Psychrobacter arcticus 273-4: one gene and its partners. The protein of the gene in region 1 interacts with the protein of each later gene in a pairwise test. Links are inferred from orthologs where the notes say so. Each region holds a gene or a part of one and is shown in the gene's direction. Other genes may lie near its edges. The genes, in order: PSYC_RS10635, mrcB and mtgA.

Region 1 (3,162 bases):
TATTGATGGTGCTGATGGCTCATGAGAGTTTTATAACTCGTCAATGGTTATCGCTTTTTATATTTTGAAGTTCATTTTTTTGAGATCGTCATGGCAATATCTGACAAACCTGAAAACCGCCGCGCTGCCACGCCACCAAATACCGATGTTGGCGACTTATTTGTGCGTAAATTTAATGTATCGAGCATTTATGTGGCTATATTGATACTGTTGGCGGCTGGTATTGTATGGAGTGGCATCAAAACGGCTGAAGGTGTTCAACAATATCGTCAGGATTATAAAACCTTGCAAGACATGAAAAAACAAGAGCGAAAATTACAGGTTGAGCATCAACGTCTGCTTATTGAACAGCAGACCTTTAGTGCGACGCCGCAGATAGCCAGTCGTGCGGTTGCTGAACTTGGCATGTTTTCACCAACACTCAAAGATAAGCTGATTATTCAGCCAGGTGCAGCGACAGCAGTCGCATTGGTTGACCCAGATGCCAAAAAACTTGATGCAGATACCGTTGCCACTAATGACTCTGATATTATTGAAAGCGATGCGACTGTTGCGGAGGCAGGGCAATGACTGATAAAAAAACCAATGCTAAAGCTGCCAGCAAAAAACCAGCCAGTGGCAAGGTCACTAAGCCACTACGCCGTGCTAGTGCTGCAAAGTCTGGGCAAAAAAGCCAAAAACCGGATGATAAATCAGCCGATAGCTGCAAGAGCAAGCTATTTGGTCGCCTAAAAAAGAATGAAGAGCAGGGTGCTTATACCAGTGTCAAAAACCTAAAAAGCAAAAGAGCATTTTTGGGTAAAGCGTCTGGTGCTTCCTCTCGCGGCGGTGTTGAGCAGGATAAAAACCGTTTTCGTCTGATTTGGGGCATAGCGCTGCTTATTTTAGTAGCGCTTATCGGTCGTGCTTACTATATTCAAGTTGCCAATACTCAGTTTTATCAAGATAAGGGCAATGAGCTAATCACCAGCGTACGCACGCAAAAATCCTATCGTGGCATGATTACGGATCGCAACGATCTGCCCTTGGCCATCAGTGCACCACTCGCGACAGTCTCTTTCAGTCCGCACGATTATGCCCGTGAATATTACGAGCTTAAGCGTATTATTATCACCAATCCTGAGAGTCCGCAGCTCCTCGCACGTATGCAGAAGCGCTTGGATAATATGGATTTGACCACGCTTGCGGCGGCTGCCAATATTTCGGTAAATGAGCTAAAAAGAGCCACGGCTATCGACCCTACTATCGATGTAACTGATGAAGTAGCGGTCAAAGCAGCGCTGCCATCGGGTGCAGGATCGCATTATTTACCACTATTGAATAAAGTAACGCCAGAGATTGCCCAAAGTATTAGCTCGCTTGGCTTTCCTGGTGTCAATGAGAAAAATTTCTTTCAGCGTTATTATCCGCAGCCGCAGCCTAACTCGCAGTTACTGGGTTTTATGGGGCAAAATACCAACGATCCTGAAGGCGGTTACGAGGGGCGTGCTGGTATCGAACGCCAGTATGAAAAAGAGCTGGCGGGCGATGATGGTAAGGTTTTGGTACTCAAAGATGCCAAACAAAACAGTCTTAAAGAAATTAAACAGGTTGAGCCAGAAGTACCAGGCAAAGATGTGACGTTGACCATTGATTCGCGTCTGCAATATTTGCTTTATAAAGAGCTTGAAAAGGCAGGGCGTTTGCAAAAAGCGCGCTGGTCAACAGGTATGGTGGTCGATGTACAAACCGGTGAAGTGCTAGCGCTATCGACATGGCCGTCATTTAATTCCAATAACCTGAATGAGATGACCGGTGAAAACCAGCGTAACCGTGCACTCCTTGATGTCTTTGAACCTGGTTCAGTCATGAAGCCATTCACCGTTGCTGCGGCTTTAGATTCAGGGAAATATACTGCCACTACCTTGATCGATACCAATCCTGGCTCTATCCGTGTCCGTGGTTATACCATTCGTGACCATGATAATCTAGGGCGAATTACGATGGCAACGCTACTACAGAAATCCAGTAACGTCGCCTCGACCAAGATTGCTTTGTCTCTACCAGCTGATGGCATTACCAATATGCAAAAGCAGTTTGGCTTTGGGTCAAAAACACCACTGCAATTCCCAGGTGAAGGTAGTGGGCTTGTGGTCACACCGAAAGAAAAAGAAACTTCACGACGTGCAACGGTCAGTTATGGCTATGGCATACAAGTAACACTGGCACAGATAGCGCAAGCTTACTCAGCACTGGCGGCAGGTGGGGTGATGCACCCGTTAACGTTGACTAAAAATGACAAAGCGCCGCCAAGCAAACGCATTATGGCGCACGAACAAGCGATGGCCATCGTACAGATGATGGAAAGTGTCACGGAAGACGCTGGTACTGCTAAAGGCGCAGCCATTGATGGCTATCGCGTTGCTGGTAAAACAGGGACCTCGCGCCGTATCAATCCAAAAGGCGGTTACTATACCGACCAGTATCGCAACGTCTTTGCGGGTATGGCACCAGCGTCCAATCCAAAGCTGGTCGCTGTGATGTTAATCGAAGACCCGCGTGGTCAGATTTATGCTGGTTTAACCGTGGCTCCTGTTTTTCATAATGTTATGAAAGAGGCGCTGCGTTTATATAATGTGCCTTTAGATAAGCCATTAAAAACTGAAGCTCAATAGACATAAAAGTAAGTTTTTTAAATATTCAGCTCTTAACCATTTGATGTGTTTTAACCGTTTAGGATGTACCAATGACCCTGTCTACCTCGTCGCCAAGCACTACCACAGTTACCTTGCAACAGCTGTTTGAAGCCAGCAGCAGCGATAGACATCTTCCACCGCAGGTATTAACAGCGAATCTGGCAGCATCTGTTAGCGAGTCATCGAGTTCAAATTTATCGAATCAAGTGTCATCGAATCAAATGACGGCTGTTCAACTGGATTCGGTTGTCAACATTCCATTCCAGCAGTTCTGTTTAGACAGCCGTCAACTAATCCGCAACGAAGCGTTCGCCTTATTAAAAAGCCATACACCAAATTGCCAAAAAAGTCGCGATTACCTTTATCAAGCCGCTAACAATGCGGCTTTTATCCTATCAGAGATTGACCCTCTCGCCTTGATTGCCACAGGTAATATACCACCTCATGCAAATCTTGAATTAACTCCTGATAATGCAAAATATATAGC
Region 2 (3,240 bases), 740 kb from region 1 along the record:
ATAATAAGCATTGGTACTTGATGACCTTGGTAATGTCGGTGATGTTGGCGGCATAGGAGATGGAATACTGGACATAATCGCACTTATTTCCTTTAGAGAAAACGTTAACCTAATTGCTTTACGTTAATGCTCTCTTCTGATCTACTCGATAGCGATAAATACCGCTATTTTAAATGGCTATTGTATTATGCTATGTGGCACTGTTCATTATTCTTATTTAAAAAATATAGCGCTACAGTGATAAAAAGCGGCTAATACTATTAGTATCATTACCAACGTATTCATATAGATTATACTATAAGCTGAGACTCTCAGTAGTATAACTCCTTAACGCTGAGAGCGAATGAATGCCTGTGTTGATGATGATAGATTGAAAAATTTGTCAATTTGCGTCATTATGAGGCAGTTTTTTATCCCAAAATGGTGTGTCATCAGTGCAAAAATCTCATTCTAAGCAACCACAGTCCTCTAAGCCTGCTATCAATACGCTACCTTCCCAGCAGCGCGGCATGGTGTTTAGTAGTATTTTATTAATTATTGTCATCGCTGGCATGGTGCTATTGGCACTGTATTTGGTCAAACTTGATCGTACTATTACCCACAAGTTTGAGGGTAAACGCTGGGATATTCCTGCCAAAGTTTATTCGCAGCCGCTTGAATTGTATAAAGGCGCCAATATCGATAAAGACACTATGAAGACGTGGTTTGAGTTGCTCAATTATCAAAGCGATAAAGCCTATGATCGCACCGGCACTTATCATAAATCGGGTAACACCTATTTTATTCATACACGTGGTTTTACTTATAGCGCCAACGATATAGACCAAGAACAAGTCATCAAAATGACCATTGCTGGTAATAAAATTGAGTCGGTACAAAGCACCATACCGGCGAAAACAGGCATTATTCGTCTTGAGCCGGTCAATATCGGCGGTATTTACCCTGATAGCAATGAAGACCGCATGGTTGTCTCGTTAGATCAAGTACCGCAGCCGCTTATTGATGCGCTGATAGCGACAGAAGATCGTGGTTTTTATGAGCATAAAGGGGTATCGATACGCGGTATCGCCCGTGCGGTCATCAATAACTTCTCTGGCGGTTCGCGCCAAGGTGGCTCGACCATCACCCAGCAGCTGATCAAAAACTTTTATCTCAATTCCGACCGTACGATGAAGCGCAAAGCCAATGAAGCCTTGATGGCTGTACTACTTGAGCTGCATTATAGTAAAGATGAGATTTTGCAGGCCTATCTCAACGAGATTTATTTGGGTCAAAACGGCAAACGCTCTATTAATGGTTTTGGGTTGGCATCACAGTTTTATTTTGATAAGCCGCTCAATGAGCTGCGCCTAGATCAGCAAGCACTGCTTGTCGGTATGGCAAAAGGACCGAGCGTTTATAACCCGCGTCGTCATCCAAACGATTCAAAAGCACGCCGTGATGTGGTGCTTAGTAATATGTTGGCTGTTGGCACGCTCAGTCAAGAAGACTATGATACAGCATTAAAAAACTCACTTGGGGTGGTTGATAAGCCTGTTGAAGGCAAAAGCCAATTCCCTGATTTTTTAGACATCGTCAAACGCGAATTAAATAAAGTTTATTACTCTGATGACCTCAAAAACGAAGGTCTGATTATCATCAGTACCATGGACCCTATTGCCCAGTTGGCAGCGGACAAAGCAGTTGAGAGAAAACTTGGCGAGCTACGCCGTAGTGGCAGTAAAACCAAGGACTTACAAGGGGCTCTAGTCAGTGCTAACCCTGAAACTGGTGAGCTGGTTTCTGTCGTGGGTAGCGGTAGCGAATTTACTGGCTTTAACCGTGCGGTCGATGCCAAACGCCAAGTAGGTTCATTATTGAAGCCGATTATTTATATGACCGCTCTCGAAAGTGGTCGCTATAATTTAGCAAGTTCGGTTGATGATTCTCCCATTACGGTCAGTCTAAGTGACGGTACCGAGTGGAATCCTAAAAACTATGACAATCGTGACCATGGCTACATCCCCTTTACCACGGCGCTATCGCAGTCTTATAACCATAGCGCTGTACGCTTAGGGATGGAGTTTGGGGTCGACACCTTTGCTAAACAATTAAAACGCATGGGTGTTAAAGAAAAAGTACCACCTTATCCTTCAGCATTATTGGGCTCAGTCAACCTAAGCCCAATGGATATGCTTGGGGTCTATCAAGTTTTTGCGACGGGCGGTTTCCGTACCCCTATCCACAGTATCCGTAGTGTGATTGATGATCGCGGTAGTATCCTACAGCGTACGGGATTAAATACTCAGCGCAGCATTCCGCCTGAGACCAACTTTTTGATTAACTATGCTTTACAAGACGTCGTTAAAAACGGTACGGCTAGACGCGTACAATCGCTTGGTAGCAATCTAAACCTTGCCGGCAAAACAGGTACTACCAATGATTACCGTGATGCGTGGTTTGCCGGTTATAGTGGCAACTATGTCAGTGTGGTTTGGGTTGGACGTGATGACAATAAACCTATTGGGCTTAGTGGCGGTAGCGGCGCTTTACCAGTTTGGGTCGATTATATGAATCGTCTAAAATTGACACCTGTTGCGCTGCCTGAGCCAGAAGGTATTGAATGGCTGTGGTTAGAGAACAACTCAGGTAAGCTGTCAAATGAGCGCTGTGCCAGCGCACGCTACTTGCCTGTAATGTCAGCATATTTACCACAAGAAGCCAGCAGCTGTGCTATCGGCTTATATCAACAAGAACGTATGCGTGAGCAAATGCAGTGGCAAAATCAGCAAGGCAATATCAATAAGCAACGTCGCCATGAAGGATTAGACATTCCAAATGGTGAAGCCATTAATAATGACAGCAATGATGCCGAGCAAGATGGGGATACATCCAATCGTGCAGATACTTGGTACGACCGTGCCGTTGAATGGTTTTAGTTAAATGCTTCTATTTCAGTCGTAATAGCTGAATGTTTGACTTTACATGTTAGTAGCTGAACGATTTTAAGATTTTTAAAACTTAAAAAGGGTTTTAATATGGCGTTATCTATATTGCAAGCGTTCTTGACTCGGCAAATGACTGAGACTCAGTCTAAAAAACAGCCAAAGCATTTACATACAGCACTTTTAATCAGTGCTTGTTTTGGCATGCTAAGCTTAAGTGCTTGCCAGACTGCACCGACTGCAATAAAAGCGCCTCCTGCTCAAACCATGCCATCAAGCAGTAGTCAAAAAACCACACAACCTGCACAGCCTATAA
Region 3 (3,065 bases), 490 kb from region 1 along the record:
CAAACCAGTACCGGCACCGCGCGCCACCACAGGGATTTGATAGCGATAACAGATACGCATCACCTCGCAAACCTGCTCAACGGTTTTTGGGAGCACCGTAATGAGCGGCATATCGCAATACACCGATAAGCCATCACACTCAAAAGGCTTTTGGGTCTCCTCATCATTGATCACATATTGAGGCTCAATAAAATCGCGAAACAGCTCTACTAGAGCGGCTTTATCAGGTCTTAAGCTCTGATTCATGGTGGCTTTCCTTTGCTCACTAAATTGTCGATACTCACTAAATTGTCGATATTCACTAAATTGTCGATACTCGCTGCATTATTACATAAGCAACCTTAAGTTGCTAATAAAAAAAAGGAAAGGTTGGCTATCAATATATTGGCTAAAACTGAATAAAATAATAGGTAATGTTTTAAATTAGTAGGAATGAAGCTTGTTTCACAGCTGTGTTAAATAAGCGCGCAGGCGCTGGCAGGGTTACAATAAACGCTGTAAATCCATGATCGAAAACGGATAATTTAAGCGCTTTGTCGGTGTCAAGATGACTGGAATAGTCGTCGCAAACTCCATCATCAGTGGCTCATCAAAGTCGGCAATATCGACATGCTCATAGGTAATGCGTTGCACCGCTTGCAGCTGTGTCATCAGCTGTTCAGCCATGTCGCATAAATGACAGCCTGAGGTGCCGAGCAGCCACCATTTAGCCGTATTTTCAGGAGACCCAAGCTCAGGCTTTTCTTCAATCATACGTGCGCGTAATGTTCCTATATTATTATTCTCGTACATAGCTACTCTCTTATGTTAATCCTTAATGCAAAGCGCATAAATACAATATTCATATTCTTAGACGGCAAAAAAGCAGTTATTCTGCTGTCGTTTTTACTGAATCTTTTTACGTGTACTCTGTGACATGATAAAGAAGTGGGGTAAATAATGACAGCGATTGTGAGATTAGGTAAGATGAGCTGCTATTTATGGTTCCTTTCTTTAGAGTCACCATGATTGGCGGCGTGCTTCTTACTTTCTCTTCTTATCTTTTCAATCACTTGGACAACTCGCATGACAAGTTTTGGCAAATTTATCAAACGACTATTATTGGCATTGATGGTGTTGGTCGTCGCATTCCATGTGTTGGTCGCAGGGCTGCTATTAATTTGGAAAACGCAGCCGATCAATAACAGCATGTTTATGCTTACCCATCGCATTACGGGCGGTGATGTTAGCCAAACTTGGGTTGAATATGACGCCATTGCCAAATCTGCTAAGCAAGCGGCGATTGTCAGTGAAGATTCAACGTTTAGTCAGCATAACGGTTTTGATATGAAAGGTATTGAGGCGGCAAGGAAAAAGAATGAAGCGAATGGCAAGATGTCGGCGGGCGGCTCAACTATTACCCAACAATTGGCTAAAAACCTATTTTTAACTTCGCACCGATCTTATACCCGTAAAGCTGAAGAGGCTATTCTCACCATAATGATTGAAACCTTGTGGGATAAGCAGCGAATTTTGACCGCGTATTTGAATGTGGCAGAGTTTGGCAATGGTATTTATGGTGTCGAGGCAGCCGCGCAGCATTACTTTGATAAAACGGCAAATAACCTAAATCGTGATGAATCAGCGTTACTGATCGCCATGCTAACCAACCCAAAGTATTATCAAGATAATCAAGGTGACAAGCGCCTGCGCAAAAAACAACGTGTTATCAAAAAACGTATGAAAAATGCGATATTGCCACAATCTGCTTAGTTGTAGCGACATTTAATGATGATATATTCAATACAAGACAGCCTAAACACGAGACAGCCTTGTTTATAAAATAACAATAATAAAAAGTATGGTATAAAAGTAATGACAGCATAAGATTGATATAAAAATAATGGCAGGTTGATAACAGTAAAGGAGTAGTAACGTGTCAGAGATGGATAATAAGTGCAGTAGTAGTGATAAGGCAGCTGATGTTATTGAGGAATATCTTGATGCGAATCATGATGTCAATAGAGAGAGTGACACAGACAACGCAGACAGTGTCATTAATACCGGTAATCCTCCTACCGATGACAGCCTTCACGATCTGCGTAGCACCCAAGTCTTAGCCGAGGTTGATTGGCAACGCTCGGAAGATGGCAATTATTCACCCAGCAGCTATATCAATCGCGACTTGTCTTTATTGCAATTTCATCTGCGGGTCTTGGCACAAGCGGCAGATCCCCGCCATCCTTTGCTTGAGCGTTTATTCTTTTTAATGATTTTTTCCTCCAATATCGATGAGTTTTTTGAGATTCGCATGGCAGGTATCATGCAAAAGCTCAGTCTGGGTGATGTATCCACTAGCGTTCACGGTATGCGCCCAAGTGAAATTCTTAATGAAATATCAGCCGTGACCCATGATGCCATCGCTGAGCAATACCGTATTTTAAATGAAGATATCTTGCCAGCATTGGCGCTTGAAGACATCCGTTATCTAAAGCGCGATGAACTTAATACCGAGCAATCAGCATGGATGAAGCGCTATTTTACTGAGCAGGTATCGCCAGTATTGACGCCCATTAGCATTGATCCTGCACACCCATTCCCGCGCTTGGTCAATAAAAGCTTGAACTTTATTGCGACGTTAGAGGGCAAAGATGCCTTTGGTCGCGATATCAATTTGGCTATCGTACCCGCGCCGCGTAGCTTGCCACGCGTTATTCGTCTGCCTGATGAGTTGACTGGTGGCAAAGAGCATCATGTCATGCTATCGGCAGTGATTCATGAGCATATCGGTGAGCTATTCCCCGGTATGAATGTCACCGGTTGCCATCAGTTTAGGTTGACGCGTAATGCTGATTTGGACTTGGCAGATGACGTCGATGACATTGCTAAAGCATTAGAGGGTGAGCTTGAAAACCGCCGCTTTGGTGATAAGGTACGACTTGAAGTGACCACCAAATGTCCGACCCCAATCAGTGATTATTTGCTCAATGAGTTTGAGCTGCATGACAATCAATTATACCGCGTCAATGGACCCGTCAATTTAACGCGGCTGCTCTTCGATTTTAATATTCCAGCATTGCGTTATC

What was found.
Region 2: the proteins of PSYC_RS10635 (region 1) and mrcB interact in binary tests that used the Escherichia coli proteins (3 or more experiments, as listed by UniProt). The link is inferred for Psychrobacter arcticus 273-4 from one-to-one orthologs.
Region 3: the proteins of PSYC_RS10635 (region 1) and mtgA interact in binary tests that used the Escherichia coli proteins (3 or more experiments, as listed by UniProt). The link is inferred for Psychrobacter arcticus 273-4 from one-to-one orthologs.

Annotation. Positions count from the first base shown.
Region 1 is NC_007204.1:2,525,859-2,529,020, reverse strand. What follows is about bases 111-3,110. They hold PSYC_RS10635 (peptidoglycan D,D-transpeptidase FtsI family protein), read left to right. Parts: upstream 111-566; coding sequence 567-2,654; downstream 2,655-3,110. Other genes in these bases: PSYC_RS10630 (UDP-N-acetylmuramoyl-L-alanyl-D-glutamate--2,6-diaminopimelate ligase), read left to right, coding at 2,726-3,110; PSYC_RS10640 (cell division protein FtsL), read left to right, coding at 111-570. Also shown: more of PSYC_RS10640, read left to right, coding at 91-110; more of PSYC_RS10630, read left to right, coding at 3,111-3,162. UniProt on the Escherichia coli protein: Essential cell division protein that catalyzes cross-linking of the peptidoglycan cell wall at the division septum. Required for localization of FtsN.
Region 2 is NC_007204.1:1,782,983-1,786,222, forward strand. Bases 99-3,176 are described here. They hold mrcB (penicillin-binding protein 1B), read left to right. Parts: upstream 99-434; coding sequence 435-2,918; downstream 2,919-3,176. Other genes in these bases: PSYC_RS07620 (tetratricopeptide repeat protein), read left to right, coding at 3,018-3,176. Also shown: PSYC_RS07610 (heavy metal translocating P-type ATPase), read right to left, coding at 1-75; more of PSYC_RS07620, read left to right, coding at 3,177-3,240. UniProt on the Escherichia coli protein: Cell wall formation. Synthesis of cross-linked peptidoglycan from the lipid intermediates.
Region 3 is NC_007204.1:2,037,870-2,040,934, reverse strand. What follows is about bases 6-2,908. They hold mtgA (monofunctional biosynthetic peptidoglycan transglycosylase), read left to right. Parts: upstream 6-1,065; coding sequence 1,066-1,752; downstream 1,753-2,908. Other genes in these bases: ppk1 (polyphosphate kinase 1), read left to right, coding at 1,925-2,908; PSYC_RS08555 (glutaredoxin family protein), read right to left, coding at 484-792; PSYC_RS08560 (FAD-linked oxidase C-terminal domain-containing protein), read right to left, coding at 6-246. Also shown: more of PSYC_RS08560, read right to left, coding at 1-5; more of ppk1, read left to right, coding at 2,909-3,065. UniProt on the Escherichia coli protein: Peptidoglycan polymerase that catalyzes glycan chain elongation from lipid-linked precursors. May play a role in peptidoglycan assembly during cell division in collaboration with other cell division proteins.